DNA from 2 places in the Neobacillus sp. GCM10023253 genome. Region 2 is predicted to be linked to the other one. Evidence: predicted binding sites of a transcription regulator. Region 2 holds the regulator's gene; the other holds the start of a gene.

Region 1 (16,244 bases), on a different contig from region 2:
ATGATACCTTGTATCCCGTCTCTGTCTATCATTTGATTGATGTTCGTTAAAAAGCCTTCTTTTGTTTCCTTGTTAAAGATGCCATTTTCTAGTTCGTCTACAATCTTTCTATGTATGTATTCCTGTTCCGATTGATTCGGCATGATAATCTCTATGTTATGAGAAATAAATGGTTTTTGGAAAAAATCATTTTCCATCGTAAACTTAGTTCCTATAAGACCAATCTTTTCTAAGTTCAATTCCCGCGCTTTTAAACATGTTTCTTCTACAATGCTGATCATCGGAACCTGACATTTTGCTGAATCTGGTCAAAAACAATATGTGGTGTATTTCCACACATGACCAAAAAATCAGCCCCCACACTTTCTAATTTCTGAACAGCATCCGTTAAATAATGAATGACCTCTTCTGTCGGTCCATTCATAAGCAAACGAAACATCTTGTACATATTAATGCTGTTAATAAAGAGTTTCGGTAATTCCTCTTTACTTCCTATCTTTTCTTGAAATTTAGAAATGATGGATTGGTAATAATCTACTGTGGTAAAGCACCCGATAGTTAAGAAGAAATCTTTAAAGTTGGAGATCTAAATCATTTAAAGTCCCATTAATATTTATCTGATTTTCTCCGCCAACTCTAAAATAATTCCCTCTGGACCACGAACGTAGCATAACTTATAACTTTCTTCATATTGCTGTATCTCACTAAAGATTTCCGTGCCCTTCTTTTTCAATTTTGCAACAATAGCTTCAATATCTTCAACAGCAAAGCAAATATGTCGGATACCCAGCGTATTTGCAAAAGGTTGCTGAATATCTTTTTCATCTGACGGCCTATAAAATTTGACTAGCTCTATCCATGCCTGACCATCCGGCATTCCCAATCCTACACATGCCGTTTTAACATCATTAAGCCCAACTATTCTGTCCAACAGTTCTCCATCCAATTCCCATTCCGCTTTCACTTCAAGTCCTAAATCAAGAAAAAACGCTTTAGCCTCTGAAAGATCATTTACGTTAATACTCACATGATCTATTCTATTAATCCTCATATCTCATACCTCCTAAGTCCTGTTATTTTCAATACCTGTATTGATGTAAGGTTTGTTTGAAATTATAATTCGCTTAAAACAGAAAATATCCTTCTTTAACAAACCTGACCCTTTAGTGCAATAAAAAATGACCGCCAATTAGACGGTCATACTTCTTTTAACTTTAAATCAGAAAAATGTACCAGCTTAACATTATGGTTAGGTTCACCATCTTCGACAATTTCACAATAACCAGATGCGTATTTTATAAGTAATATATAATCTTTTCCTTGGTATAAAACTGGAGTTCTTTCCATTAATCGCACATCCAATTTCTTTATTGAATAGGTTCCTCTTTTTTTATGTTAAGGGGGGCCAGATTGTTACAAATTCTTACTGCACAATTGCAGCATTTTGCAATATATTGCAAAATGCTTTTGAGCTGCAACAATAAGTCTACTTGTTTACTAATGCTGCTTCATAATTTGGGTGGTCTGTTGATTCATTAACATACTCGACATATGTTACTTTGTCGTTTGTATCAACAATAAAAATAGCACGTGCTAATAAGCGAAGTTCTTGAATAGCAACACCATATGCTTCACCGAATGAAAGATCACGATGATCTGATAATGTTTGTACATTCTCAATACCATTTGCTGCACACCAACTTTTCTGTGCAAACGGCAAATCAGCGCTAACAGTAAGAACCTGTACATTACCTAATTTAGAAGCTTCTTCGTTAAAACGACGTGTTTGTGCATCACAAACAGGAGTATCAATAGATGGTATAACAGAAATTAAACGAACTTTCCCTTTTGAGTCAGCGAGTGAAACAGGTGATAAGTCATTCGCTAGTACTGTAAACTCAGGAGCTTTATCCCCAACCTTTACGTCTTTTCCTAATTGTGTTACTGGATTTCCTTTCCATGTAAAATTAACCATTTTTAATTCCTCCCTTAAAAATATGTACAGTGCAAATATAGCCCAAATATTTAGAATTATCAATTTCTTACTTGTATTATTTTATGTTTTTTGTCATTGCCGTCAAAATGACTGCTTTATTAACGAAATTGAAAGGGTCTTATAACTATAGGTTTACAAGTGAAAAAAGTAAGATGATTCTAGACTTTAAATTATAACAAAACAGTAAAAAAGGGCATTTCTGTGCTACCACAACTTAAATTAATTGCAGAACAATCTACTACTGCAGCTCCAATTGTTAGTTCGTGTCTAACAATTGGGGTGCAGTTTTCCAAATCGCTACAAACCTTTCCACCCCTTCAAGGAAAGGTACATTGCTTTTTTTACTCAGAAAAAGTACCAGTCACCACCCGAAATATATCGAAAAGAATTCGAAAAATTACGGTCGTGACTGGCACTCTTTTAATATGAACTATGGCGAGTTTTGCTTATTTATATCCCAACTATAATTCCAATTTTAATATTGAAAAATGATATCGATGATCTAATTAATGATGCATGGGGATGCATGGGGACGGTTCTCTTGCATCATTTTGCGTATGCCGGTTTATGTTCCATGCTTGGGTACATGAGGATAACAACAAATGAAATGATACAAAAAAGCCGTTGCAATGGTAATATACATACGTTAATATCCAAGTTCAATAAATAAAGAAAATAAGGCTGACAGTTGTGAATTTATGTACGCTATGTTACAACTAAGGTACGTCCCATACGGATTGTATAAAGGAGTGTTTATAAAAATGAATAAAACAGAATTAGTTAATCAAGTAGCTACATCCGCAGAACTTACACAAAAAGAAGCATCCAAAGCAGTAGATGCCATTTTTAATACCGTTTCAGAAGCATTGAAAAATGGTGACAACGTTCAATTGATTGGGTTCGGTAGCTTTGAGGTTCGTGAACGGGCTGCGCGTACAGGGCGAAATCCACAAACTGGAGAAGAAATTCAGATAGCTGCAGGAAAAGTTCCTGCCTTCAAGCCAGGTAAAGCGTTAAAAGATGCAGTTAAATAATTTTTTAAACGAGTTAAAGAGAAATTAGGACACTTGGTTCACCATTTGTTTTACTGTTTTCATGTCCCCTACTCCGTTACGAGTGGGGGGTTCTTTGTTTCACAGGAAAAAAAGAAAAGCAGGCCCCCATAAAAGAGCCTGCCTTCCTTGTTTTGTAAAATTAAGCAGTTTTACGTACGTTTGAAGCTTGAGGTCCACGTTGACCTTTCTCCACGTCAAAAGTCACCGCTTGACCTTCTTCTAAAGTTTTGTAACCTTCGCCTTGAATCGCTGAGAAATGAACGAATACATCTTCTCCACCTTCACGTTCGATGAATCCGAAGCCTTTTTCGCCATTAAACCATTTTACTTTACCTTGTTCCATTTGTATTGCCTCCTAGTGTGTAAACACACACAATGTAATACTATCCTTGCTCTCAGTGATCATCAAGATGAAAAGTTACAAATCCTTTACACCGAACAAAAATAATTCCTTTTAATCATAACATTTTTTGCAAGAAATGGCAAGATACGGAAAATTCAATTGAGCTCACTACTTTATTATGATAATCATTTCAACGTTGTGTTTCAACAAAAAACAGCCATGCAGGCTGTTAGTTACTTCCTTTTAATCCTAATACAGACTTGATAACAGCCCAGAACCCGGACTTCTTAGGTTTGCGAGAAGCATGTGTGTTTTTTAATGGTTTTGGCTTTGCTGTAGTTCTACTCAATGCTCCACTATAAATCGCCTCCATCAGTTTATCTGCGGCATCCTCACGTGTTTTAGCAGTGACTCTAACCATTCCGTTCCTACTTGTACCTCCAGAGTGCAGTTTCACCATTTTTCAACAAACGCTCTTCGCGCTGTCGAGCAAATTCTTCATTACAACTGTTGCAGTAAGCTGAAGGTCTAACATTTACAATTGTGAATTGATCACGAGGCTTTTCTTCTTGGCAGTGCTGGCATTTTAGGGTGCTTTTCACTTTGCTGGCCTTCTTCGCAGATGCATAGACCACTGGCTTTGTTTTTACAACAACGGGCTTTTCCGTTTGTTCCTTAATGGCTTCGATAAGAGTCTCGTATTCCTATTCAGTTAGTTGCAGAATGCTTTCTTGTTCATATCGATTTTAACTTAAAAAAAGAAAGTGACTTATTCAGCAGATGAATAAGTCACTTTGATAATAGATTATCTTTTACGGAATCCAAGTAAAACAGCAATTAATGATAGGACGACAGCAACAATGGATAAAATCAAAGGAAGAGAACTAGTTTTTTCAGAGTCTTTTGTATCGGCAACGTCCGTTGTTGTTTCATTCTTTTTAGTCTCTTCAGTCGCAGCCTTATCATGATGATCATCTGTTGCAGTTCCAGTTACTATATTCGTAATAGAATGTGGCGAATCTGAACCTTCATTCCCTGTCCATTCCACGATACTGCCATCTTTATAGTATTGGTAAGCATCCCATGCTATTTCTGCCGCTTTATCTGGATTTTTCGCAACAAAGGAGAACTGTTGGAATTGACCAGATTGTATACCTTCTCCTGTTGCCTCGAATGTAATAGACTTTACCTTCCCGGATGCATCTTTATCAGCGGAATATGCCCATCCTGGTACAGGTTGGTATGACATGATTTCAACCCCAGCAGGTGCCTTTAAAGTAACTTTCGTAGTTGGGACATCTTTTTCAACTGGAACCTTAACCGTATAAGTTTCCCATGCACCCGTTGTTGATGTTTTCGGAACCACTGTCACATGGGCACTGGCAACGCTTGAAAATAAAAATAATCCTAAAATGGTTGGCAAAAACACTGTTGTTATCTTTTTCATTATTTTTTTCATGATCATTTCTCCTCAAATATATTCTATTGACTCCCTACCATAACGTTGAAGTCTGTATTAATAGATTCCAGTTCTTTGGTCAGTACGTGAACATGAACTTTCCAACGCCCTGCCATATTGAAATTCATTCCCTTGGCTATATATTCGCCTTCCTTGACTTTCATTAACGTTTTAGTATCTTCACCCATTTCCATCTCAAGTGAGATAAATGTAAGGGTTACCTGTTCAACATCTTTAATTGGTTGACCATTACGATCTTTCAAAAATAATTCAAAGGTATTTTCTCCAATAACATTAGGGGACGCTTCAAATGTAATTTTATTTCCATTATCCACTGTTTTTGTTTCGTTTATTGGTCCAGGTGAAGCCATTGCTGTTGGTAAATTGGTTAACTTAACAGAAAGGATTAACACAATCAAACCCGTAACTAATTCCCCCCATAAAGAGGCCGATATTCCTTTTGCAGATTTTAGCCTTCCTTTATAAAAGTTCATTGCTGCAAAAATAATCATGATAATAAGGAGAATAACCTTTCCTGATAATACCCTTCCATAATCGGTATAAACGAGAGAGCAAAGGTTAGGAATATAGGAAAAACTTCCGAAAACACCTGTAACGGTTAAAACCACGATCAACATAATTCCCCATTTGGAAAAACGTCTGATCATTTCCATATAATGATTCTTTGTATCCATTTTCCTGCTTAATGGGATTAAAACAGCCAAAACCAATATACTTCCAACCCATATCGATGCAGTTAATAAATGAAAAAAGTCGATTCCAACCGATAATATTGGATTTGTTGAAGAACCTGCATGACTTGTTTGAGCCTTTGTGAATAACAAACCTATTCCAAGAAAAAAAGAAACCCAAATAACAATTGGTTTATTTTTGACACTAATAAGATAAGTACAAATCGCCAGGAAAAACAAAGTATCCACTTGAATCATCCACGTTTTTCCAAACGTTGTATTCGTTATCATATCCCTTAGTGATTGAATGTTTAACACGTTACTCCAAGATGTGGTCAATTGAATAGATGCCATTAATGGTAAACTTAAAAAAATACTCAAACATAAAAAGAAAAAAGAAAATTTTACTATCCTTTTAAATACATTTTTAACAAAATCATTTTGTTTAAGTTCTCCTGGCATCACCAATAGGAAAAAGAATAGAATACCAACATAACAAGCGTTGCTAAAATATTGCACCCAGCGAATAAGAATAAGATCCAATTTCGGTGTGTATCCTTTTGACTCCTGACCCACTGTGAAGCCATCTTGGGCTTGACTGTCTGAACCTATTTGAAAGGAAATAGTACCTTGAATTGGATGACCATCACTCGATACAATCTTCCATTGGATACTATAGGTACCGTTTGGAAGGTTTTGCTTTAATCCACATTCCAAAATGGTTGAATTTTTAGCGTTAATACGTCCATCCTTCTGATCGACCCTTTTGCCTTCTTTGTCAAAAACTTGAATCGAGTTATTTATAGGTTGAATGGTCTCATCAAATTGAATGGAAACGATTTGAGGAGATTGTTTAAGCACCTCGTTTTCAGAAGGGTTGGATTTTACTATGTAAGCATGCGCCGAAATAAAGGAAGGAAATGAAAATAGAATAAAACAGATGGATAAAATCGCTATGCTTACGCTCTTTCTACTATTCAAATCGTCACCCCCTTCCTATTGATGGCACCCACAACCTCTTTCTCCATTCATTCTCTTCACAATTTCATCAATTGCCTGGCTAAAATGGAAAATCACACCACCAAAACCTTTTTGAAATTGTTCGGCATATTTTAAAGAATCAAACGTTAGTACCTGGGGTTGGCAGCAATTCAAATTAAAATCAGTGTCCATTAAAAAATAGGCCAACTTAGCACTAATCGTTGTATTCTGAAGAAAATCACGGCATATGATTTGAGAAACATTAGTTTCAATATCCCGATACCTTAATAAACCACAATGTGGACAGCATAATTGTTCCACTTTTTGATCATGGGTAATGATTTGGACAGGATGTCTATTATTTAATTCCTTTAAGCAATACGCACAGGTATTCGAAGAAACGTTTCCAATAGACGCAAGAGAAATGCCACGGGAAGTTTTATTAATCTTATTTTCTTCGATTAGTGGCTTAATATCCCGATAAATAGTCATTTCGGATACATTAAAACGCTTGCTTATTTCTGTTATTGAGAGTGTCCCTTCTTCTTTTAACCAATTCAATATTTCTCTTTGCCTTTCAATAGGTAACATTTTGCACCTCCTAAAGCTGAATTAAAAATTCCTTCACCAATAGTTTAAAACATCATCTCACCATATATAAGATAGAAATGTGAATATTATGTGAAAAATAACAATAAAATAACATTTTTTCTCAAAAAATAACAGCACTTATCATTAGTTCAAGCCCTCATGTCATATATAGTAAAAAATACATTAGAGTTTGAATTAATAATTAAAGTGGCCATTTTATCAGCATTTCGTTTTTGAATTGATACAACTCAACTTGAGCGGAATGGAGGTAGTAAATATTGATTTTGGCTAGTTTTATTTTAGTCTTTCTTTTGTCATGTCTCGTAATATACTACACTTTCATAAATAGTAAATTTCTATCATCCATGACAGGCATGGTTGTAGCTATGACGAACTCCATGATGACGAGTGTTGCAATCGGCACTTTTTTAGGAATTTCCATTCAGGATAAGGATTTAGCCATACCCACCATTATTGCTGTATCAATAGGCATGGTTGTGGGATATGGTACCGGAAGACCAATCTCGTTAATGGCATCATTAGAAGGATTTTCAGCGGGGATAATGGGTGGTATGATGGGGGCCATGTTAGGCGTTATGCTTTCACCACAATCCGCCGAAATAATAGTTTACTTTATAGACGTGATAAATTTTTTTATAAGTGTACTACTGCTTCGTATAATGGATGAAGAAATGAAAACAAACCATATAGAACCATCAAAAAACAAAACATTAATTGTTAGTTTCATTGTTATCGGTGTTCTTTTTTTATTAATGTCATTATTGTTCAATCTTAATTTACAATTGGGGTTCCGCTAAGAATTTTTGGGGTGTTAATTGGGTTCTTCTCGAAGATTCGCACCCCATTGTAATTAGGGAATACAGCATTTTTAATTGCCTGGCAAGGGAACATGAAAGAAAATTACATAAAATGCCGTCAATAAAAAGGTAACAATCCAAGCGGAAATTGGCTTCACGTCATGAAAGCGAATCATGGGATACATAGTAAGATCAAATGCCATTGACCACCAGTAATTCCACCCATTATGATAGGTAACTCTCTCCATTAAAAACATTACAGTTTCAATAATGACTGATAATGCCCCCCATCCAGCCAAATATAAAATTTGTTTCATCCACGGTTCGGGGTAGCGGGACAAAAACAGAAAGACAGAGCATGGAAAAATCACAAATGTAATAATTAAAAAAGAAAAGGTTTCGTTTAATAAAAAATAATCCTCCTCTACTTTCCAAAGAAAATAATCTCCGTCAACAAAAAATCTATATAACAATTGCAAAACAACAGAATATAAAATTGTCGGGTAGTATTGTTTCCAGTTTTTTATATTTCCCCAACGCCAACATGCGAGAATAAAGATTGCTGATAATAATAAACGCAATTATAACACCGCTTTTCATATAACGTTTGACCACCTAAGTTTGGTAAATAAAGAAAAGACGACGCTTCATAAAGCATCGCTACCCTGAAAATTGATATAAAAATTTCACTTAGAAAATTTTTGGGATTTAACCCTTATAAAATCAACGATAATTTTCAATATAAAAAACATTGCAACAATAACTGAAAATGAGTAAAAATAGCTCCAATTGTCCAACTTATATAATCCACAATAAACAAAAATGGGTATCCCAATGAAACACATTATTACAGATATAATCTTGCACCCGTTACTTTAAGTGATTAGTTCACAATATTTTCACTCTCATTTGACGGAATATGTTTAAGTTGATGAAAATTTCTTTTTACTTTCAATAATGTATTGAATCCCATATAACAAGGGTGCTTTGTAAAAGAAAAACAGGAAAAATTGAAAATTATTTAATCGAACTAATTTGGCTACTTTTAACTTTTCGAGTAAATTTATTAAAATAAAAGCAAAGAAAGCATTAACAGTGGCATTAAGCGAAATAAACTGTTTAAAATTTCCATATGTCCATTTTAATATCCACATAGACCCTACCAAAAACGGACCAATATTAAAAGGAAATTCGTTTAATAAATAAGATTTCGGTTTATTATAAAAGACCCACCATTTACGTCTTTTCCCAATTAGTACATTAATAAAACCAAAAAATACAAAGGAGTGAAGCTGGAAAAAATCTTTTTATATTATGTATCCCCATAAAAGGCAACGTAAGCCACGCCAGTAGGACCATAGCCAGGTTTACCAACCTTTGAATCTTTATTGACACATTTATTCATCTCCCTTTTCGAAACCATATTCATCCTAGATAAGGTTTCCAAAAAATGAAATTTATATGTAGGTTATTGTTCTACAAATCTGACCGTTTGTTCAACTAGAAAAGCCATCTTAAGTGGCGGCTTCGATATCTTTCTAAAGCAACCATTAGTTATCAATAAGAAGCAAGTCATTAATCAGATTTTAATTTAAATCTGATGGTTTTGTGAGAAGAAATAGATTCCTTATCCATAAAAAAAATGCAATATACGTACTTTGAACAATAAGGTATACAGGAAAACTGTATGATAAAAGCCATCCATTATAGGTAAATAAATGTGCTTTTATTGTTAAATATTCAAAACCGATGGAAATCATCGAAGAAACAATAATATAAATAAATAAGCTAAAACCGTGCAAATTCCATCTCTCAAAAATATAAATAAAAAAATAGCCAAAAGGTGCATAGAAAAACCATAGTAATAAATCAAAAATTTCAAATTTCGGGCTGTCATTAATTTTGTAAAAGTCAAATGGTTTAGTCGATATCATTGTATCCAAGATAATTGGAATAACCATAGAAAATGCCATAAAGAGTATGGTTATGGTATATGGAAATTTTTTAGGAAGTAAAAAAATAATTGTAAGTGACACAAGTAATCCTGTGATTATAAACCATTCGTTTCCGTCAAATTTTAGAGGTAAGCTCATTGTTGGAGCACCTCTTTTTTAAATAATTTGTGAAAAAAGAATTTGATAACAAATACGCAAAAAATCAAGAACGAATACATACCAATTGAATATCCCATATTCCAGTACTTATTATGGGTAACTAATTTGAAATATTCAAGAATGTAATCAAAGCTGCACATATAAAGTAAAAAAACCAGAGTATTAAAAACCCTTCTCCTTAGTGAACAAGGAGAGTAATTTATGTCTAATAACCAAATTATTGAAAGTGGGACTATTAACAATCTGAAACTTTCGTAAGCAAGAAAACCATTTTTATTATGATCTGGGATAATTATTAGAGAATAATTTAAAGCTAGTAAGAATGCCATATTGTTATAAATAAATATTGAAGACATCAATACGAGTAAGATTTCTAACGTGTGCATTTTTTTCTTTTTAAAAATAAAAGCTAGGGTTATAACAATCCCAAACGAAATAATTAGCGACGAATACATATTTCAGTTCAATCCTTTTGTAAATTTGAGATTGTTTTCAAATTGCGAATTGCCAAATGAACCTTATTTTATTAAAGAGTCATTATTAACACGAACTTTTGGTAATTTCGTTTCTAGTATTTTTTTTCAGAAAGAGAATTATTTATGTTAAATAATCTTTTTTGATCGTCAACACTATTATCATTACCGTGTAACTTTTAGTTAAACCTAATTCATAAACTATATTTTCAAAGCACAAAGAACGGCGTAGTGATTCGTTCTTTAACTCTTGCATATAAAATTTATTCCAAAATAAAAGAGACTGATGACAGGCACAGTCCCTTTTCGTGATTTTATTAATACCATTTCCACGCTTCAATTAGTTTTTTTCACAACTTATTCAGTAATTTTCTATTGCTTATATTAATTTAATTCAACTGGTTCGTTTAAACTATTTTCAACTTGTAAGTCCTTCGCATAATTTAATGAATTATTCCCAACAACAGGTCAATAATTATAAAAAAACAGCTAATGCTGTTTTTTTCATGTATCAAAAATTTTTTGGATGAAAGCAGCAATTTTTCATACACTTAAAATATAAATTGATTATTTGAAATAACATGCAACGTTAGTCAAATAAAATAAAAAGGGCTGCCGAAACAACCCTTTCTGTTGTACAAATGCACCCATTAGTTGAAGAAGCACCTTCTCATTTGCTGCATATTTTGACCGAATTCCGACGTAAATAATAGTTTTTTCTCTTTAATTAATTCTTTGTTTAGAAAAATTTTTTTTCAATTGGGCTAAACGATTATTGATAGTTTGTCGTTAATACATCATGTAACTTGCTACTCTCCATAGCAAGAACTAGTAATATTTTCCCGTTTGCTGCCCTATTTAGGGCAGCCCTTTTTCCAGAAGTAAACACCACAATAGGTGTCAAAAACGTAATGCTAATGTTATTAATACATGCTCAAGATAATCCTTAAATTGCCCAAACACAATCTTTTATAAACTAATAACGCATTAACTAATAATGTGCAGCACTATCCTATACTCTTTTGAAGCGTCTTAGGACGCTTCTTTTTTACTTCGGATTTTGTGTCAAATGCCACGTTAATCATTAATTGCTTCTTCAACTGCCCCTTTAGTTTAATAAAAAATGCCAACCTATAGATCAGGTTGACTCAAGAATAATCAATTCAAAACCTTCACTCCGACTACACTATCGAATGCCACCCGCTCGAATTCTCTAGGCTTCACCTCAATCCGAAGTTCATGAGTTATCGGATCAACGTAATGAACACGACCAGTAATGTCGTGATTAAATCCGTCGCCCCATACGGTTAGCTTAACTGCATGATTATATTCTGTGGCGTAAGCTATCCGCAGATCTAACTCTTCAATCTGATTTTCGTCTAATAACGGCTTAGGAGTCCGAGCCTGATCTTTGAACATTTCACTGGTCATTTCGAATGCTAGCGGTATAAAAGAAGCAGACTGCCATTTCATTTTACCACGGTCACGTATTGTCATAGTGAATCATCTCCTTTTATACCATTATATACGAACTAACGTTCTATATGTGAAGAAATTTAAAGACCTACTAAACAGCGGTCTTTAGATTTCTTCTTTAATTAATGCACCCATTAGTTTAAGTACATTTCTTCACATACTCCCTTTTTTAACTACGAATGTTTTTTCGATTTATCTCTTACGAAATCAGCAATAATTTTCAATATCAAAAACATTAAAACCGTAACTAAAAAAGAATAGAAGTAGTTCCAATTCTCTAATTTATATAATCCTAAGAAAACAAAAATCGGTATACCAATGAAACACATTATTGCTGACATAATAACAATAGCAACTAAATATGGCTTCCACTTTGAAAAGTATTGATACGTCATAGCCATAATGACTGGAACCACAGCAAAATCTACTGCATTAAAACGATGTGTAAAAATAAGGAACTGATGTGGATAACTCCAAAAATCAAAATAAGAGCCTACTTCATTTCCTAAACCAACAACTACAAAACTAACCACAAAAGCAAAAGATATTAACAACGTCCTATAACGGTCAATTAAAAGAATGAACAGAATAAAAAATAATACATTTATAATGACGATACTCCACCACCCAAGACTAAACAAATCGTGATGAAGCCATATATCTGTTTGAAGTGAATGATATTTGCTACCCATTTTGTTTGTTTGGCTGTACATAAATTTATCCCTCATTAGTAATGATAATATCATTACTATAATGCACTTCTTCTTTTCAGTTATACTGCCATTTAAGGTAATATTCTTACACTAACAAACGGATAGTTTAATTACAACATTTCAAAATTTTTCTAGTGCAAAAAGAAAAAAGGCGACCTCCTTAACCCATTAAATAAAATCATTAGTTTTTTCTTCATACCAACACCTCCATTGATGTTATGTTTATCTATTTTTTAAGCAATATTCAAATTGTAATAAGTGTAAATCAAGAGTTAGGCTGTAAAATTGAGATATTTAATGAAGTTTTTAATGACAACACCCATGAATACGACACATTTACCATTAATTTGGTCTCCATTAAATGTAGAGTCGTTGAGGGAACACCTACGCCAAGTGAGCATTCAAAGTTAATCTGGTTAAAAAGAGAAAACTTAGATTCGCTCAAGTGGGCTCCGGCGGATGTTCCAGCAGTTGAGCAATTAATCCAAGAAAAATAGTCTTCTCGAAATGAGAAGACTATACTTTTTTGGAGATATAATCCCCGCTGCTTAATAAAGATAATTCTTACCTAGTCGGGTCGTGACAGACATCATAAAGGAATCTCTTGGTTACGAAGTGTAACTTGGACCTCTTCCTCACAATATTGAATAAAGTTTACGATATTTCCAACAAGCTCATGGTGGTAGATTTCTCCGTTTTCTTTAGTAGAAACAGTAGGATCCCCAACTACACCTATATTCAGGGCGCCTTCACGGTATGCTGCAACATCACTAGGAACAAAGACACGATCTCCTCCTGAATAAGGGTCATGCTGAAGGAACGGATGTTTCTGATGCACATTCTTTACTGCATTTTCCTCTTCACATAGTTCTGGGTGTATATAGTACATATGCGAAGTTTCCATTTCGGCAGCATGACCGATTCCACCCGCCTCGGACTGGCGAATCCTTCTTCCCACCTGCTCAGCAATATAAAAAGGGTCGGCAATGGCAATAAAAGCACCAGTTCGATTTCTTAGTTTCGTAGCGGCGATTTTGAGCGGCGGAAGGTTCGCTTCTCTGTGGCCATTGATCAAGATAATTTTTTCAAATCCGTGATAAACCAAGCTTTGGATAATATCCATTGCTACATTCGTAAGTGTTTCTGGACGAAGGGTAATCGTTCCCGGAAAAGCCATGTGGTGCGGTGCCCATCCTACCCAAGTAGGTGGAGCCACTAATGTTCCTGTTTGAGTAGCTGCATCCTCTGCTACCTTAATCGCCACTAAGGAATCGGTCCCCATAGGCAAATGTTTAGCATGCTGTTCTACACTACCGAAAGGAACAAGAATTGTCTTTTTACTTTCTAAATAACGTTCAACATCTTCCCATTTATTTTCCTGCAACCATACACTTTTCATTTATCATCCTCTTCTTTCCGTAGTTATTCTATTAATTTAAGCTTCTTGGGCCTTTGCCTCATCTTCAGTCATTTCCTCTTTCTTGCCACGGAAAATAAAGTAAACTCCAACCCCGGTTAACAGCCAAATACTCCCCCAGAGAATCGCCTCTGGTTTGAGATAGTACATCTCAATCAAGGTTCCCACAATCCCTAGTACAGGGAGAAGGATACCAAAAGGGACCTGGAAAGGCCGTTTCACATCTCTTCTTTTGAATCGAAGGATAATGACGGATACGTTGACTCCTATAAATACAACCAATGCCGTAAAGACACCTGCTGAAGCAACCAGTCCTAAATTTCCGGTAAGCGTTAGCAATAGAGCGAAGATACCAGTTACGAGTGTAGCTGTACTTGGCGCTTTAAACTTTGGATGTATTTTTCCAAAAAACGACCAAATTTGTCCCTGTCTTGCCATGGCCAATCCAACCCTTGGTCCACCGATCATACAGCCTAGTCCAGATGTGATCGTAGCCGCCACCCCAGCTGCTGCAACAAAACTTGAAGCCCAGCCAGAGGTCACTACCTCTAAAGCAGAAGCCAATGGTGCCTTTAATGTTGGAAGAACATCCGTTGGGACAAGTGTAACGGATACCCAACCGACTAAAGCATAGAGGATTACCACAGTAAAAATGGCCCAAACTGTAGCACGCGGTACGTCGCGATATGGACTTTTTGCTTCTTCTGCAACGGTTGTGATGGCATCAATATGAATTTGTCCAAAGGCAATGATCGCAGCAGCTGCTATTAATCCAGCGATTCCATGCGGCAAAAATGGCTGTTGATGAATCGGCGCAGGCAGCTGAGGATGCATAAACCCAAGAACAATGAACAAAATCAGAGCAAACACCTTAAAAACAACAAGGAGATTGATCACCCCTTTGGAAATGGCAATTCCTCGATATAAAAGCGCAATCGTAAGAACCCCGAGAATACATGCCCATACGGTTACAGAAAGATTGGGGACAAAGAAACGAGCATACAACCCGAAACCAAGCCAAACGGCAGCCCCTACTGCAACATATTGAGTCAAAAGAGTCCAACCAATTACCGAACTTACAAGATCGCCTACTCCCTTACCTAATGTGGAGAAGGCCTGTCGGCAATACTCGTAGCTAGCTCCCGCACTCGGAAACATCGAGGACAGCTCAGCGTACGATAACGCCGTAAATGTAGCAATGGCACCCGCAATGATAAAACTCAGAAATAAACCCGGACCCGCTGGCTCTGCTGCGACTCCGGTCAAAACGAAAATCCCCGTTCCTATCAGAGCGGCAACACCTAAAGAATAGAGATCCCAAAAAGATAGCGTTCTGTTTAGCTTCTGTTTCTCCAAGCAAAATCCCCCTTTATAAAAATGAGTTAAAAAACATCCATTTCATTAATTGAAATGACGATTCCGAATATTAACATTATAGAACATTAGAAATATTATGTAAATTAAAATTCAAAATAAAAAGGATATCTATTTTCCAATTCTTAAAGATGGAAAACAGATATCCAATGGGTCTACATTCCCTTTAATTTAATCGAGATATTAGCCGAGCACCTATTTAATGCTTCAATAATCTGCTGTATACTTCCCTCGCTAAAGTCATTTTCCAAACCAATTACACTAAGAGATGCTACAGCAGAATAATAATGGTCGAAGATTGGCACTGCGATGGCTATAGTGCCTTCATGCAACTCGCCCTTGCTAATCTCATATCCCTTTTCTTTAATCGTTTGAAGTTGTTGCTGGATCTGATCTATACTATTCATGGTTTTTTCGGTAATCGGCCGATAGGCAAATTTGCTTAGCAGTTTAGTTTGTTCATTTTCAGGGAGGAAGGCCAATAGCACTCTAGGACAAGCTGCCGCATACAAGGGAGCCCTTCTTCCGATCTCTGGATAAACCCGAATCGGTTTCAATGACTCTATTTTATCTATATAGACTGCATCCAGACCATCTCTAATTGCAAGCTGAACGGAAAGCCCCGTCTCGTCACGAAGGTCCTTCATGATATCGCGCGCTGCCTCACGAAGATCCATTTGTTCTACGACAAGATGGCTTTTTTCAATAAAGCTCCAACCAAGGGAAAATTGTACTTCACCAC
Region 2 (16,244 bases):
GCTCGAAAGAAGGGCTGGAACGGTAGTATATGGGTCTTATATGAGCCCCGAATTCTTGAAAAATCACCGGTTGGGTAGGGTAAAGCCTTATCTGTGGGCAGATTGGCGAATTAGGCGGCTTCATAAGACCCGAAGCAAAGAAGATATTACCAATTCAGTCGTTATGAACGCTTCATAACACCCGAATCAAAAAGAAAAATCCCAATTCAGTCGTTATGGAGGCCTCATAACGCCCGAAACAAAGAAGATAATACCTGTTCAGTCGTTATGAGCGGCTTCATAACGCCCGAAGCAAAGAGGAAAATACTAATTCAGTCGTTATGGAGGCTTCATAACGCCCGAAGCAAAGAGGGAAATCCTAATTCAGTCGTTATGAGCGCTCCATAACGCCGGAAGCAAAGAGGGAAATCCCAATTCAGTCGTTATGACCGCTCCATAACGCCGGAAGCAAAGAGGGAAATCCCAATTCAGTCGTTATGACCGCTCCATAACTCCTCTACCAGAGGAATCCAAGGAGGTTCGGTCGTTATCAATGAATCATCACTCCTCTTGCCAGGGTTTACAGTCAAAAATTACGATTATAAGAAACTATTAAAAAACCATGTTAGATTATCTTACATATCATTGACATATTTCCTAACACCAAATATAATACAAATATAAATTAGCAAAAGGGAGGAGAAAATTGGTGAGTGGAAAAGAAATTCGCCGATCAATGCCATTGTTTCCCATCGGTACAGTGATGCAACTGACCGAACTTACCGCCAGGCAAATTCGCTACTATGAAGAACACCAATTGATATCTCCGGCACGTACGGAGGGAAACAGGCGACTTTACAGCCTAAATGACATTGACAGGCTGTTGGAAATAAAAGACTTAATTGACCAGGGAATCAATATGGCTGGCATTAAGCAATTATTATTGGTTAAAGAACAGCAAGAGTCGCTGCTTGAACAGCAAGCGAAAAGTGCAAAGCGCGAGGTTACCGATGATGAGCTGAGGAAACTTCTTCGCAATGAACTGATGCATTCAAACAGACTGAATCGTTCGTCATTGAGACAAGGAGATCTTTCACGCTTTTTTCATTAATTTTTAATAAAATTGGAGGAATTGCAAATGCCGAAGTACACAAGAGAAGATATTCAACGCTTGGCTAAAGAAGAAAACGTTAAATTTATCCGCCTTCAGTTTACTGACATTCTTGGAACCATCAAAAACGTGGAAATTCCAATCAGCCAGTTAGAAAAGGCACTTGATAACAAAATGATGTTTGACGGCTCCTCTATCGAAGGGTTCGTACGTATTGAAGAATCTGATATGTACCTGTACCCAGATTTAAACACTTGGGTAGTATTCCCTTGGACTGCTGAAAAAGGGAAAGTGGCCCGCTTAATCTGTGATATTTACAATTCAAACGGAACACCATTTGCCGGAGACCCGCGCAATAACTTAAAGCGTGTATTAAAGGAAATGGAAGAGCTTGGCTTCACTGACTTCAACCTTGGGCCTGAGCCAGAATTCTTCTTATTTAAATTAGACCAAAAAGGCGAGCCAACTTTGGAATTGAACGACCAAGGCGGATACTTTGACTTAGCTCCAACAGATCTTGGTGAAAACTGCCGCCGTGATATCGTGCTTGAGCTTGAAGAAATGGGCTTCGAAATCGAAGCATCCCACCACGAAGTAGCACCTGGCCAGCACGAAATCGACTTTAAATATGCAGATGCTCTTACAGCATGTGACCAAATCCAGACTTTCAAGCTAGTTGTAAAAACAATTGCCCGCAAGCACGGCTTGCATGCAACCTTCATGCCAAAGCCATTATTCGGCGTGAACGGTTCCGGAATGCACTGTAACGTTTCCTTATTCAATAATGGTCAAAATGCATTCTTTGAGCCAACAGGCGACCTGCAAATGAGCGATACTGCACGTCAATTTATCGCTGGTGTACTAAAGCATGCACCATATTTCACAGCAGTTACCAACCCAACTGTTAACTCTTATAAGCGTTTGGTTCCAGGTTACGAGGCACCTTGTTATGTGGCATGGTCTGCACAAAACCGTTCACCGCTTGTTCGTATCCCTGCTTCCCGCGGCTTGAGCACACGGATTGAGGTTCGCAGCGTGGACCCTGCAGCAAACCCATACCTAGCACTCGCTGTCATTTTAAAAGCAGGTCTAGATGGAATCAAAAACAATTTAACTCCTCCAGCACCAGTTGACCGGAACATCTATGTGATGACGAAAGAAGAAAGAATCGAAGAGGGCATCATCGATCTTCCAGCAACATTGGCAGCAGCACTTGAGCTATTGAAATCAAACGAAGTTATCGTTTCTGGCTTAGGCGAGCATATCTTCGAACACTTTGTGGAAGCTAAAGAGATTGAATGGGATATGTTCCGTACCGTCGTTCACCCTTGGGAACGCGAACAATATATGAGCATGTATTAATATGATGAAAACCCCCTGACGCTAGGCGTTAGGGGGTTTTTGCTACTTTTTTGTTCGAGAATCGGAAAGATAAAAAAGGTTTAATCTTAACTTTTTGGGGAGGGTTAGGAGCCTATCCATTCAAAGTTAAAAAGGTAATCCCGATCCAATTAAATAAAAAAAGCCCAATCAAAATACAGATTGGACTCCGGGAAATCTATCAACTAATGAATCTGCCGATAAACCCCAATAACTTTCCCCAAAATGGTAACATTGTTTAAAATGATTGGATCCATCGTAGAGTTTTCCGGCTGCAGGCGGATGTAGTCTTTCTCCTTGAAGAATCTTTTACAGGTAGCCTCGTCTTCTTCGGTCATCGCAACAACGATATCCCCGTTGTTAGCAGAAGGCTGCTGCTTTACAATAACGTAATCCCCGTCAAGAATCCCTGCTTCAATCATACTTTCTCCCATGATTTCAAGCATAAAGACATTCTCGCTAGAAGGAGCAAGTCTTTCAGGAAGAGGAAAGTATTCCTCAACATTTTCAATGGCCGTAATCGGCAGTCCGGCAGTAACTTTACCAACAACTGGGACATTTACAACATGGTTTCGAGGGATATGAGCAGCTTCATCCGCTTCTAGGATTTCGATAGCCCTTGGTTTTGTTGGATCTCGTCTAATTAAACCCTTGCTTTCTAATCTGGCTAAATGCCCATGTACAGTAGAACTCGATGCCAGTCCGACTGCTTCGCCAATTTCCCGAACAGATGGCGGATATCCCTTTGTTTTCACTTCTCCTTTTATGAAATCAAGGATATCCTGCTGCCGCTTTGATACTTTTACCATGATAAATTACACCTCGCCTGGTTAATGTTGTCTTTATTATAACATGTTCGCATAATTTATACAAACATAAGTTCGAATAAAGCTTGACAACAAACAAACGTTCGGATTATAATCAAATCAAATAAAACGAACATACATTCTAATCAGGGGTGTTTTTTAATGAAAAAAATATGGAACCAATACTCGTACGCTATTATTCTTCTATTATTAAGCTGCACATTAGCATTTGTATTAGCATTTCAGCAAAGTTCGAAAAATCAGGATAAATATTTGAAAGTGACTGTAACAGACGGAGACACACTATGGGAAATTTCCCAAAAGTATGCAGGCGAGCATTCATTATCGAACAAGGAATTCGTCAACTGGGTGAAAAAACATAATCGGGATGTAGGGGATGAAATTTTTCCAGGTGAAGAAATTTTAATTCCGGTTAGTAATGAAGCTCCCCCAGAAAGGGAATTAGCAAGTGCATTAGAGAAATAGGAAGGACCTAAAAAATGAACGCAATTATATATTGCCGCGTAAGCACGAATAAGGAAACGCAGGAAACATCATTGAGACGCCAGGAAGACGAGCTTGTCCAGCTCGCCAATCGATATCAATTCCATATCGATTCAATTATTAAAGAGCAGGCGAGCGGCTATGATTTCGACAGAGATGGTATCCTGCAGCTTTTAGAGCGCATTAAAGATAAACAAGTCCAAGCTGTCCTAATCCAGGATGAAACAAGGCTCGGCCGAGGGAATGCCAAGATCGCCATCCTGCATTGCATTTTAAAAGAAGGAATTAAACTATACAGCATTTCGCATAATGGTGAATTGCAGCTTTCCGAATCGGATTCAATGGTGCTTAAAATCGTCAGCATGGTGGAAGAGTACCAGCGCAAGCTTCATAATGTAAAAATAAAACGCGGCATGAAGCGGGCTGTTGAACAAGGCTACAAGCCAGAAAAAAATTTAAAGAATCTAGGAGAGCATTCGGGCCGGGATAAAATTGAAGTCCCTGTTCAAGAAATAGTCAGGTTGAGAAAAAATGGCCTGACCTTTTCAGAAATTGCCGCAACATTAAGAGGCTTTGGTTATAACATTTCGAAAGCCACTGTACATAGAAGATACCAGGAATTCATTGAAGAGCAGGAGGAATAAACCTTCATCCTTGCCAGGTGGATTCTTTTCTAGTACAATCTTGTCTTAATGTTAGCAGTTTTTTGGAAAGGAATGTACTTGAATGCTATCCAAGGAAAAAATGGCCAGAATCAATGAATTGGCAAGGAAAAAGAAAGCGACGGGTTTAACAGAAAAGGAAGCAAAAGAGCAGTCATCACTTAGAAGTGAATATTTAGCTGCTTTTCGGTCGCAAATGCTGGATACCCTGACAAATACAAAAATAATTGATCCACTTGGGAATGACGTTACACCTGAGAAAATAAAAATCAGGAAAAAAAATAATCTTCATTAATGCATCTGGGAATACAATTTATTTGTATTCCTTTTTACATATACTGCGCTTACATGTGTCAAAATAAATAATAAAGTGAATTTTGCTACAAAATAAGTAGTAATTTGTTGAATAAAAATCCACAGCACTATAATATTAAAGTTGTTTGTATTTTCCGAAGAAGGAAGGTTGTAAAAAGATGTTTAACACAATTGATGATTTATCTGTCACCACGATTCGTACGCTTTCAATTGATGCTATCGAGAAAGCAAACTCTGGACACCCTGGAATGCCGATGGGTGCCGCTCCAATGACTTATACATTATGGACAAGATTTATGAACCACAACCCAAAAAATCCGCATTGGTTCAACCGTGACCGCTTCGTATTGTCCGCAGGTCATGGCTCTGCATTGCTATACAGCATGCTTCATTTATCCGGCTATAATTTATCCATGGATGATTTAAAGCAATTCCGTCAATGGGGAAGCAAAACTCCAGGACATCCTGAATATGGTCATACTGAGGGAGTAGAAGCAACGACTGGTCCGCTTGGTCAAGGTATTGCAATGGCAGTGGGAATGGCTATGGCAGAACGTCATGTTGCTAGCGTTTATAACAAAGACAAATATGAACTTGTGAATCATTTTACATACAGCGTTTGTGGAGACGGCGACTTAATGGAAGGCGTATCTGCTGAGGCTGCATCACTTGCCGGCCACCTAAAGTTAGGCCGTTTAGTAGTATTATATGATTCAAATGATATTTCCTTGGACGGAGACTTGAATAAATCTTTCTCTGAAAGTGTGAAGGACCGCTTCCAATCTTACGGATGGCAATATCTTCGCGTTGAAGACGGCAACAATTTCGAAGAAATCGCTAAAGCACTTGAAGAAGCAAGAAATGATTTAGACAGACCAACCATGATTGAAGTAAGAACAGTGATCGGTTACGGTTCACCTAACCGTGCCGGCACATCTGGTGTTCATGGCTCACCACTTGGTGCAAATGAGCTAAAGCTTACTAAAGAAGCTTATAAGTGGACTTTCGAGGAAGACTTCCATGTTCCACAAGAAGTTTACGACAACTTCAAAAAGCTAATTGTTGAAAATGGTGAGAAAAAAGAAAAAGAGTGGAACGACATGTTCGCTCAGTATAAAAACGAATATCCAGAGTTGGCAAGCCAGCTAGAACAAGCATTAAATCATGAACTTCCTGAAGGCTGGGATAAGGATGTTCCGGTTTACACTGAAGGCAAAGGGCTTGCAACTCGTGCTTCTTCAGGTGAAGCGTTAAACGGCATCGCTAAAAACCTGCCGATTTTAATTGGCGGTTCTGCTGACCTTGCTGGTTCTAACAAAACAATGCTTAAAGGGACAACTGACTTCATGCCAGGCGCATATGAAGGCCGCAACATCTGGTTCGGTGTTCGTGAATTTGCTATGGGCGCTGCCATGAATGGTATTGCCCTGCATGGCGGGGTTAAAGTTTTTGGAGGAACATTCTTTGTATTCTCTGATTACCTTCGTCCGGCAATTCGCCTTGCCGCATTAATGGGTCTTCCTGTTACCTATGTATTTACACACGACAGTATCGCCGTTGGGGAAGATGGACCAACTCACGAACCAATCGAGCAGCTTGCGGCATTACGGGCAATGCCAGGTCTATCACTAATTCGTCCTGCTGATGCCAATGAAACAGCAGCAGCGTGGAAGCTTGCAGTTGAATCAACAAACAAGCCGACAGCTCTAGTATTAACTCGTCAGGACTTACCAACATTAAAAGACACAGATAAAAACGCATATGATGGAGTTTCTAAAGGAGCATATGTTGTTTCCCCAGCAGGAAATAATACTCCAGATGCCCTATTGCTAGCAGCTGGATCCGAAGTAAGCCTTGCAGTGGAAGCACAGAAAGCACTTGCTGGAGAAGGAATCCAGGTTTCTGTTGTCAGCATGCCATCATGGGATCGTTTCGAACAGCAATCTCAAGAATACAAAGACTCTGTCCTTCCAAAGAGCGTGAAGAAGCGTCTTGCTCTGGAAGTCGGAGCATCCTTCGGCTGGCACAAATATGCTGGTGATGAAGGTGACGTATTAGCCATCGATCATTTTGGAGCATCTGCACCAGGTGAAAAAATCATGGAAGAGTTCGGATTTAGTGTGCCAAACGTCGTTGCTCGTGTGAAAGCACTTTTACAAAAATAATCAAATGACGAGAGAGAGCGGAAATTTCGCTCTCTCTTTTTTATATGGAGGAAATCCGTCAGCTTCTATCGAAATAAATAACTGATATAGGACTCAAATTGCAAATCGACAAAATTAGTGAAAGTTTTTGCCGCGATAAGACAAATGTTTTCGGAGCGATTCTTTATAATAGATAAAAGGATTGTCAGCGGAGGAGAGGTTGGAATGAGGAAATATCAGCTTTATTTAATAGAAGATGAATTTGCCACCCATTACTTCGGACGAGAACGGTTGTTTTTTCAACTATTCCAAGAACATCAGCACGCACGGGGCGAGCTTCAATTTATTACAAAAAAACAAATTGCCTATATAACAAAGAAAATAGAAGTATTAAAAATCCACCAGCTGATTCAAAGACAGCTTGGAAAAATAAAGGGCTTTAAAGCAGACCATGGTGCATATACGATCGATCTTAGTGGAAAAATAAGTAGGGCAAAATTGGAAGTCTACCAGGATTTAATCTCTCTGGAGGCACATGGAAGCTATGAAGCGGAGACAGCGTTTTTTGAAGTGCTGAGAAAGTGTGAATCCTCCTTTTTGGCAATTGACCTAGAACATGAGCGGTTTGGCTGGTTAAAGCCAATTAAAGAAAGAAAATATGTCTAATTAAAATCGAATATTGTCTAATTTCGTTTTATTTAGTACACTGTTGTATGGTAGACAACATGAAGGAGGAAATTATTATATGATGTACGTTCTAGTTGGTATACTGGCACTTGTCGCTGGTGTAGCACTAGGATTTTTCATTGCTCGCCGTTATATGATGAGCTATTTAAAGAAAAATCCGCCAATCAATGAGCAAATGCTTAAAACCATGATGATGCAAATGGGTATGAAGCCTTCACAAAAGAAGATCAACCAAATGATGCAGGCCATGAATAAGCAAACTGGCAAGTAACACGTTGATATATCAAGGTTAGTCAGATGGTTGAGAGCAATTTTTAAGAATCGGATAAGTTTACGACTTAATCCTTCATCATAAATTCTTATAAAATTGCTTAATCCTTAAATATTTCAACACAAAACCACTTTTCTATTTGGAAGCTTAACCAAAGGAAGGTGGTTTTTTTGTTATTAGAGGATGTAATTAAAGTCTTCGGGACAAGTTTAGAAGGTTCTTAATATTTAAATGGGGTTTTTTACAAACTGGCTTATTATTTTACTTTTTAGATGCTTGCTTTTGTTATCGAAGCGTGTTACACTAGTAAAGAATTATTTTTGTTCGGTGTAAAGGATAGTATAAGGAAAACTTTTCGTCTTGATGATCACTGAGAGCAAGGATAGTATTACATTGTGTGTTTACACATTTCAGGAGGCAACAAAAATGGAAAACGGTAAAGTAAAATGGTTTAACAGCGAAAAAGGTTTCGGATTCATCGAGCGCGAAGGTGGAGACGATGTATTCGTTCATTTCTCAGCTATCCAAGGCGAAGGTTTCAAAACTTTAGAAGAAGGTCAAGCAGTAACTTTCGATGTTGAGCAAGGACAACGCGGACCTCAAGCAGCTAACGTTCGTAAAGCTTAATTAAACCAAAAACAAAACAGGCTCTGTAAAGGGTCTGTTTTTTTTATGCATAAAAAAAACCCCTATTCACGAATGAATAGGGTCATGAAAACAGTAAATCAAATGGTAAACCAAGTGTAACATATAATCTTGAAATTACCTAGTTTTTTCGGAAATTTGTTGATAAGTACACTCATCATAGCGTTGAGTGTCTTTTTTATTGCGTTAAAGCGTTAATTTCCTAATCTTCCTTATTTTAGAAAAATTTGATAAAATAAATCTTCGTCAGGCTAAATATTTTTTACCAGTTATGAACGGTACATGATTTTAATCCGTTTGGGGGAGGTCATATGAAGGTTTTTTTAGAGCTGGGCTGGTTTTTTAAACAAGAGAAAAAAGCATACATATCAGGGGTTTTCTTTTTACTAGTGGTGGCTTTGCTGCAGCTGGTTCCGCCTAAAGTCATCGGAATTGTGGCTGACCATATAAATGAAGGGACGATGACGAAAGGACAACTTACGGAGTGGGTTTTTGTACTTGTTGGTGTCGGACTTGCTACCTACATCCTTAGATACTATTGGCGGATCATGATTTTCGGATCCTCAGTAAAGCTAAGCAAAATTTTAAGAAATCGTTTATATCATCATTTTACAAAAATGTCCCCTGCCTTTTATCAAAAAAGCAGGATTGGGGATTTAATGGCACATGCGACCAATGACCTTCAGGCTATTCAGCAGACAGCAGGGGCGGGGGTTTTGACTTTAGTAGATTCATTGTCAACCGGCGGTTTTGTTATTCTGACAATGGCCATTACAATCAGCTGGAAATTAACGCTCATTTGTTTAATCCCGCTGCCGATTATGGCGATGCTGACAAGCTGGTTTGGGACTATGCTGCACAGAAGCTTTCATAAAGCCCAGGAAGCTTTTTCATCCTTAAATGATAAAACGCAAGAAAGCATTACTGGAATAAAGGTCATCAAGACATTCGGCCAGGAACAAGAGGATATTGAAGACTTCAAAAAACAATCAGATGATGTCGTTCAGAAAAATATCGTCGTCGCCAAAATTGATTCCCTCTACGATCCGACTATTTCCATCATCGTCGGAATTTCCTTTTTCCTATCCATTGTATTCGGTGCCAAGTATGTGCTGAATGGCGAGTTGACGATTGGTGAATTAATATCTTTTACTACCTATTTAGGTTTATTAATCTGGCCGATGCTGGCATTCGGATGGCTATTTAACATTGTGGAGCGGGGCCGGGCTTCCTATGACCGTGTTGCAAAGCTCCTTGGCGAAAAGGTCGAAATTACCGATCATGAACAAGCGACGGACATGGTACCATGTGGTGATGTAGAGTATCGAATCCATGAATTTACGTATCCAGGTGAATTGCAGCCCATTCTTAAAGAAATTCAGTTTAAATTAAACAAAGGGGAAACTTTAGGGATTGTTGGAAAAACTGGCGCCGGAAAAACAACACTTTTAAAACTCCTGATTCGCGAGTTTGAAGGCTACAAAGGGGAAATCCTCTTTGGCGGTAGGGCTCTACAGGATTATAAACTGGAAAAATTAAGAGAAGCGATTGGTTATGTACCGCAGGATCACTTCTTGTTCTCTGCAACTGTTGCCGAAAACATTGCCTTCACAAATCCATCAGCAGACCGTCAAGAAATTGAAATGGCAGCAAAATTAGCGAATATCCATGAAGATATTCTCCAGTTTACGGACGGATATAGGACAATTGTCGGTGAGCGGGGAGTATCGTTATCAGGCGGGCAAAAGCAGAGAATTTCGATTGCCCGGGCACTGTTGATGAATCCAGAACTGCTGGTGTTTGATGATTCCTTATCGGCCGTTGATGCGAAAACGGAGGAAGCGATCCTTTCAGCGCTTAAGGAAAATCGTGAGGGGAAGACAACCATCATTACGTCCCACCGATTAAGCGCGATTCAGCACGCCAACCTCATCCTGGTTTTAGAAGACGGAAAAGTCATTGAACGAGGCACACATGAGGAATTGATGGAGCAGAACGGCTGGTATCAGGAAATGTATTTACACCAGCAGCTAGAAGAGCTGGTTGAGCATGGGGGACATTAATATGGAAGAAAAAGTTCAATTATCGGAACGCGAACAAAGGAAAGTTTTATTCCGTCTCCTTTCCTATACCAAACCACATAAAAAGACGATTTCTCTTGCCTTCGTCCTGCTGCTGCTAACAACAGTGGGAGATATTGTTCTGCCGATTCTCGTCAAAATCTTCCTGGACGATTATTTGACACCGGGAAATCTGGAGTTTAAGCCATTGTTGCTGCTTGGCTCTTTGTATATGGGAATACAGATCGTGAAAGCGATTCTCTTATTTTTTCAATTGGTAAAATTTCAGGAGATAGCCTTATATATCATCCAGCAGCTCAGAATCGATGTTTTTTCAAAAGTGCAGGCATTGGGATTGAAGTATTTTGATAAAACACCGGCGGGGAGTATTGTCTCACGGGTTACCAATGATACGGAAGCGATTAAAGACATGTTTGTCACGGTGCTGGCAACCTTTATTCAGAGTGGTTTTTTGCTGTTTGGTATTTTCATAGCCATGTTTATCTTAAACGTGAAGCTAGCCTTGATGTGTGTGATTATTATTCCGATTCTTATTTTTGTAATGGCTCTATACAGAAAGATGAGCTCGCGATTTTATTTGGATATGCGGGAGCGGCTCAGCCAGTTGAATGCCAAATTGAGCGAATCACTTCAGGGTATGGCCATTATACAGGTCTTTCGGCAAGAGAAGCGCCTGCGAAATGAATTTGGAGAAATCAATGAAAAGCACTATAACGCGGGAATGAAGAATATAAAAATAGACGGTCTGCTGTTAAGGCCGGCTATTGATTTAATTTATATTTTTGCCTTAATCATCGTTTTAAGTTACTTTGGGATTACTTCCTTTGATACTAGTGTGAAAATTGGTGTTATTTACGCCTTTATCAATTATCTGGATCGTTTCTTTGAACCGGTGAATCAGATGATGATGCGCCTGTCATTATATCAGCAGGCGATTGTAGCAGGCTCACGGGTATTTAAATTGCTCGATGAAGACAGCTTGGCACCTGCCCATAATGATGAGGGGGTCAACCAGATTGAAAAAGGGAAAGTAGAGTTTAAGAATGTGAGTTTTTCCTATGATGGGAAACGAGATGTCTTAAAAAATATTTCCTTTGCCGCTAATCCTGGTGAAACAGTTGCCCTTGTCGGTCATACAGGAAGCGGGAAAAGCTCGATTATCAATTTGATGATGAGGTTTTATGAGTTTGAACATGGTGAAATTTTGGTAGACGGGGAATCCATCCGCAACTTTTCAAAGGTTGAGATACGAAAGAAGCTAGGCCTAGTCCTTCAGGATCCGTTTTTGTTTTATGGGACGGTAAAGGATAATATTCGTCTCCATCATACCGACTTGACTGACTCGCAAATTGAAGAGGCTGCCCGATTTGTTCAGGCTAATACGTTTATTGAAAAGCTTGAGGATGGCTATCAGCATAAAGTGGTCGAGCGGGGCGCAACTTTCTCAAGCGGGCAGCGGCAGTTAATTGCCTTTGCCCGGACGATTGCAGCGAATCCGAAAATTTTGGTACTTGACGAAGCGACTGCCAATATTGATACAGAGACAGAGGAAGCAATCCAGACGGCCTTGGCAAAAATGCGGAAAGGGCGAACCACCATTGCGATTGCCCACCGGCTATCAACGATTCAGGATGCCGATTTAATCCTTGTGCTGCATCAAGGTGAGATTGTTGAGCGGGGGAACCATCAGGAGCTTCTGGCGCAACGAGGACTCTATCATAAAATGTTCCTGCTGCAAAACGGGTTGGTAGAAAAAATGGAGGATGTCATCAACTAGAAGGGTAAACAAATAAAGAAGCCTGGAATGCCAGGCTTCTTTATTTGTTTGTATGGTTATTGAGCAACGAACGATGACGAGATTTTTGTTATATATGCTCTATTGTATTCATTTATTAAATGGTCAAGCTCCTGACTGTAGCGAATGGCAATGGAGGAGGTCAAGCCGTTTTTGGTCGCAACTTTATAAAGCTCAGCACGTTTTTTTTCAATTAAAGTAACTATATCTTGTTTAACCACGGCTGATATCCTTTCTGGAAAAATCCCAAAAATTTTACTTAGAGGTCTGACTTCTAAACTATTAAATGGAACTGTTTTACTAGTATAACCTAAGTTGTAAATTATTTCAAAGATAATTTGTAAATAAATATCCATCTATAATGGCGATATTTACTAATATCAATGATAGACACAAAATATTCATGATAATCATTATCTTTTAGCCTTAAGTTTTGTTAGAATGAAAGGGTATCGACTATATTGGGAGTGTTAATATGGCAGATGTAAATTTATTTTTAGCGCTGGGGGCAGGGTTCTTAAGCTTCATTTCTCCATGCTGCTTACCGCTTTATCCTGCGTTCTTGTCGTATATTACGGGGATGTCAGTGGGTGAATTAAAAAGCGAAAATGCGATGCTGACGAAACGGAGCCTTTTACATACATTATTTTTCCTGATTGGTTTTTCCGTTATTTTTATTGCGATTGGTTTTGGTACATCATTCGTTGGCAGCTTCTTTCAAGAATACAAGGATTTAATCCGGCAGCTAGGCGCCATATTTATCGTATTCTTCGGATTAGTGATTGTCGGCATTTTAAATCCTGAATTTTTGATGAGGGATCGCCGGTTTGAATTTAAAAACCGTCCATCCGGTTATATTGGCTCGATTTTAATTGGGATGGCGTTCGCAGCAGGGTGGACCCCTTGTACTGGTCCGATTCTTTCATCGGTTATTCTGCTTGCCGCGTCCAATCCAGGCTCAGGCGTTTTATACATGACGGCCTATTCGCTAGGGTTTGCGATTCCATTCTTCATTTTATCATTCTTTGTCGGCCGGATGAATTGGATCAAGAAACACAGCGTTAAAATTATGAAAATAGGCGGCACCTTAATGATTATCATGGGGGTTATGCTTTTCTTTGACTGGATGACAAAAATTATTCAAATCGTATCTCCACTTTTCGGCGGGTTTACAGGATTCTAATGACTTTATGAAACCATTTTTGATTTTGTTAAAAATGGTTTCCTTTTTTTGGACTGGTTTCCTTGTGCATTCAATTTTTCCACGAGGATAACAGTAAAAATCTTTATCCATTTTCATAAATATGAAGTATAATGGGAAAGTAAATTATAGGGTAAGGAATGAATCCAATGAATTACGTTCTTATTTCAACAATCGGTGCCGTTTTTATGGGCACTTTAGCATTTTTTGTACGGATGAAAGCTGCCGCAAAGCCAACCAGTGTAAAAAAGATTATCTTACCGCCAGTATTTATGTCGAGTGGGGCATTAATGTATGTAGTTCCGCAATTCAGGTTAACGCCAATGGAAATACTCGAGGCTGTGGTGGTGGGGATGTTTTTCTCGATATTCCTCATTAAAACATCGAAGTTCGAGATTCGTGACAATGATATTTATTTAAAGAGGTCAAAAGCGTTTGTCTTTATCTTAGTCGGCCTCCTACTTATTCGTATTGTACTGAAATCAATCCTAAGCAGCTCGATTGACGTTGGTCAATTAAGTGGCATGTTCTTCCTGCTAGCGTTTAGCATGATTGTGCCTTGGCGTGTTGCGATGTATACGTCTTATAAAAAGCTTTATAAAGAATTGCATGGGATAAAATTGTTGTAGTTTATGGAACACTGGCTTTTAAGGGCCGGTGTTTTTCTATTTTAATAGAGGTCTACGTGCCTGAAAATGATGAAAGTGCTAAGGGAAGGTCACGTAGGGGAGATCTACGTGCCCGAAAAGGGTGAAGGTGTCAAGGGAAGGTTACGTAGGAGAGTTCTACCTACCCGAAAAGGTAAATGAAGCTAGGAATTCGTCACGTATCATTTCTAATTAAACTAAAAAACCGTTCCTAAGAACGGCCTAAAATAAATGCTCATATGGAGCAACATCAATTTTATTCTCAAATAGCTTTTTCCGTAAAAACTTGTGATCCCGTTTAGGAGTAGCTTGGATATAGCCGCGAATGACCAATTCTTCGGTTATCCTTGGAGCCTTTTCATTAAGGGCAATCTCGCCGATTTTCCCCGCAATTTTGTGCCGTGCTACATCACGGAATAATTCCGGAACAGGGCTGACTAAATCCTCAAGCAGCGCTTTTTCCTCAGGTCCCCATAAATGGCGGGATTCATTAACGTAATGCTCCTCCCAATCCATAACTGATTTCCCATCTTCTTTTGGCATCTTTTTTAAGAACTTTCGAAACATAAAATATCCACCAATAGAAAATGATCCTATTAAAAAGAATGTCCAAAAAAGGATAAACCACAAAAACCAACCTTGAAGTTGAAACATGTTATTTCACCTACATAAACGTTATATTCAACCTTCATTATAGTCGGTTTTTAAGGGAATTGACAAGTTATCATAAAACCACAATAATGGAAAAGTCTATTTGATAAGGAAATTGTTAAAGTTCCTTCTATTAAAAAAGTTGTCGAAAAAATGACAATGGGGTTCAATTTATTGATTAATACTATATTTCAATGTAATATAGTGTTACGAACAAGGTAATTAAACAAGTCTACTTTTAATACGGGGATGGATGGGGTACTGGTGTCCTCCACAGTCTTCAAAACTGCTTGAGACCTGCGTGCCAGGTCTGGTGGGTTCGATTCCCACGCATTCCCGCCAACTTTGATATATAAGATTCTTTGAACGTTTTCGAGTAATTAAATTGAGGTTTAAAGTTATTGGACAACAACTGAAAATATTACATAGGTTATTTAATGAGCTGCTCGAATTGATGGGTAGCTTCTTTTGCATAATTGGTAACACATGAGATGAAGAAGGTAGAAGTAACGTTAACCTAGAATATCAGAAAGAGCACTTTTTACATCTGTAAAATGAAAGAAGTAATTGTGGTAAAGTGCTTTTTGAGGAAGTACACGCTGCCCTTTTAATACAACCTGACTCATTTCACCAAATGCCACTTTTAAAAAAAACTCAGGCACACGGAGCCAATGTGGGCGGTGAAGGACGTCTGAAATTGACCTTCCGAATGATGACATGCGAACTGGATTCGGAGAGGTCACATTCAACGGTCCATCTATTTCGGGATTAATGATGGCGAAGTAAAGCATCTCAACCACATCTTGAATGTGAACCCAGGAAATCCATTGCATTCCATTGCCGATTGTCCCCCCAATACCAAATTTATACGGCAGCACCATTAGCGGTAAGGCACCCTTTTGACCAAGAATGATACCGAAGCGTGCGAAGACCGTTCGAATGCCAAATTCTTTGGCCGCAGCCCCTTCATTCTCCCACAGCCTTACAACTTTTGCTAAATAATCATTTGCATTACTTTGTGAGGTCTCATTAAACGTCTTGAAATCTGACATCCCGTAGTAACTTAAACCTGAGGCGTTAACAAGAACTTTTGGCTTGGGATTAAGATGTCCTAGAATTCGAATTACCTCTTTAGTGGCGGTGAGACGGCTATTCAAAATAGCCTCCTTTTTACCTTTGGTCCATCGCCCGCTATTGATTGATTCCCCGGCAAAATTGACCATTGCATCCACATCTTCAAGTTCGTTTTCAGGCTGATTATCTTCAGAAAGCCACTCAACATAATTAACGAACTCATCTGTTCTAGAATTATCAGGAAGACGTCGTGTTAATATGGTTACCCGATGGCCTTTTTGAATCAACAGG

What was found. Region 2 encodes LexA, which represses DNA repair genes until DNA is damaged. Its sites were predicted from a motif close to CGAACATATGTTCG; they were not measured.
Region 1: ACFPA1_RS22160 (YolD-like family protein) is a predicted target of LexA. The motif match lies at 12,051-12,064, and genes of this name have one in related genera.

What each region holds. Positions count from the first base shown of each region.
Region 1 is NZ_JBHSHV010000020.1:27,927-44,170, reverse strand. Features, by position in the region: partial or broken gene ACFPA1_RS22225 (aspartate/glutamate racemase family protein) at 1-496, opposite strand, end outside; gene ACFPA1_RS22220 (VOC family protein) at 614-1,051, opposite strand; gene ACFPA1_RS22215 (hypothetical protein) at 1,198-1,347, opposite strand; gene tpx (thiol peroxidase) at 1,487-1,975, opposite strand; gene ACFPA1_RS22205 (HU family DNA-binding protein) at 2,758-3,030, shown strand; gene ACFPA1_RS22200 (cold-shock protein) at 3,191-3,394, opposite strand; gene ACFPA1_RS22195 (hypothetical protein) at 3,624-3,815, opposite strand; gene ACFPA1_RS22190 (YcnI family protein) at 4,200-4,853, opposite strand; gene ACFPA1_RS22185 (copper resistance CopC/CopD family protein) at 4,877-6,526, opposite strand; gene ACFPA1_RS22180 (DeoR family transcriptional regulator) at 6,542-7,117, opposite strand; gene ACFPA1_RS22175 (hypothetical protein) at 7,396-7,935, shown strand; gene ACFPA1_RS22170 (CBO0543 family protein) at 8,007-8,516, opposite strand; gene ACFPA1_RS22165 (hypothetical protein) at 9,522-10,028, opposite strand; gene ACFPA1_RS22160 (YolD-like family protein) at 11,681-12,019, opposite strand; gene ACFPA1_RS22155 (CBO0543 family protein) at 12,172-12,711, opposite strand; gene ACFPA1_RS22150 (creatininase family protein) at 13,301-14,110, opposite strand; gene ACFPA1_RS22145 (APC family permease) at 14,147-15,484, opposite strand; gene ACFPA1_RS22140 (IclR family transcriptional regulator) at 15,658-16,244, opposite strand, start outside.
Region 2 is NZ_JBHSHV010000003.1:515,295-531,538, forward strand. Features, by position in the region: gene ACFPA1_RS02955 (MerR family transcriptional regulator) at 716-1,090, shown strand; gene glnA (type I glutamate--ammonia ligase) at 1,118-2,452, shown strand; gene lexA (transcriptional repressor LexA) at 2,656-3,279, opposite strand; gene ACFPA1_RS02970 (cell division suppressor protein YneA) at 3,439-3,762, shown strand; gene ACFPA1_RS02975 (YneB family resolvase-like protein) at 3,777-4,424, shown strand; gene ACFPA1_RS02980 (DUF896 domain-containing protein) at 4,507-4,737, shown strand; gene tkt (transketolase) at 4,916-6,922, shown strand; gene sirA (sporulation inhibitor of replication protein SirA) at 7,127-7,567, shown strand; gene ACFPA1_RS02995 (YneF family protein) at 7,647-7,859, shown strand; gene ACFPA1_RS03000 (cold-shock protein) at 8,286-8,486, shown strand; gene ACFPA1_RS03005 (ABC transporter transmembrane domain-containing protein) at 8,816-10,567, shown strand; gene ACFPA1_RS03010 (ABC transporter ATP-binding protein) at 10,569-12,362, shown strand; gene ACFPA1_RS03015 (Spo0E family sporulation regulatory protein-aspartic acid phosphatase) at 12,419-12,601, opposite strand; gene ACFPA1_RS03020 (cytochrome c biogenesis CcdA family protein) at 12,856-13,563, shown strand; gene ACFPA1_RS03025 (CcdC family protein) at 13,731-14,210, shown strand; gene ACFPA1_RS03030 (DUF2621 domain-containing protein) at 14,451-14,882, opposite strand; tRNA gene ACFPA1_RS03035 (tRNA-Sec) at 15,125-15,221, shown strand; gene ACFPA1_RS03040 (TIGR01777 family oxidoreductase) at 15,392-16,244, opposite strand, start outside.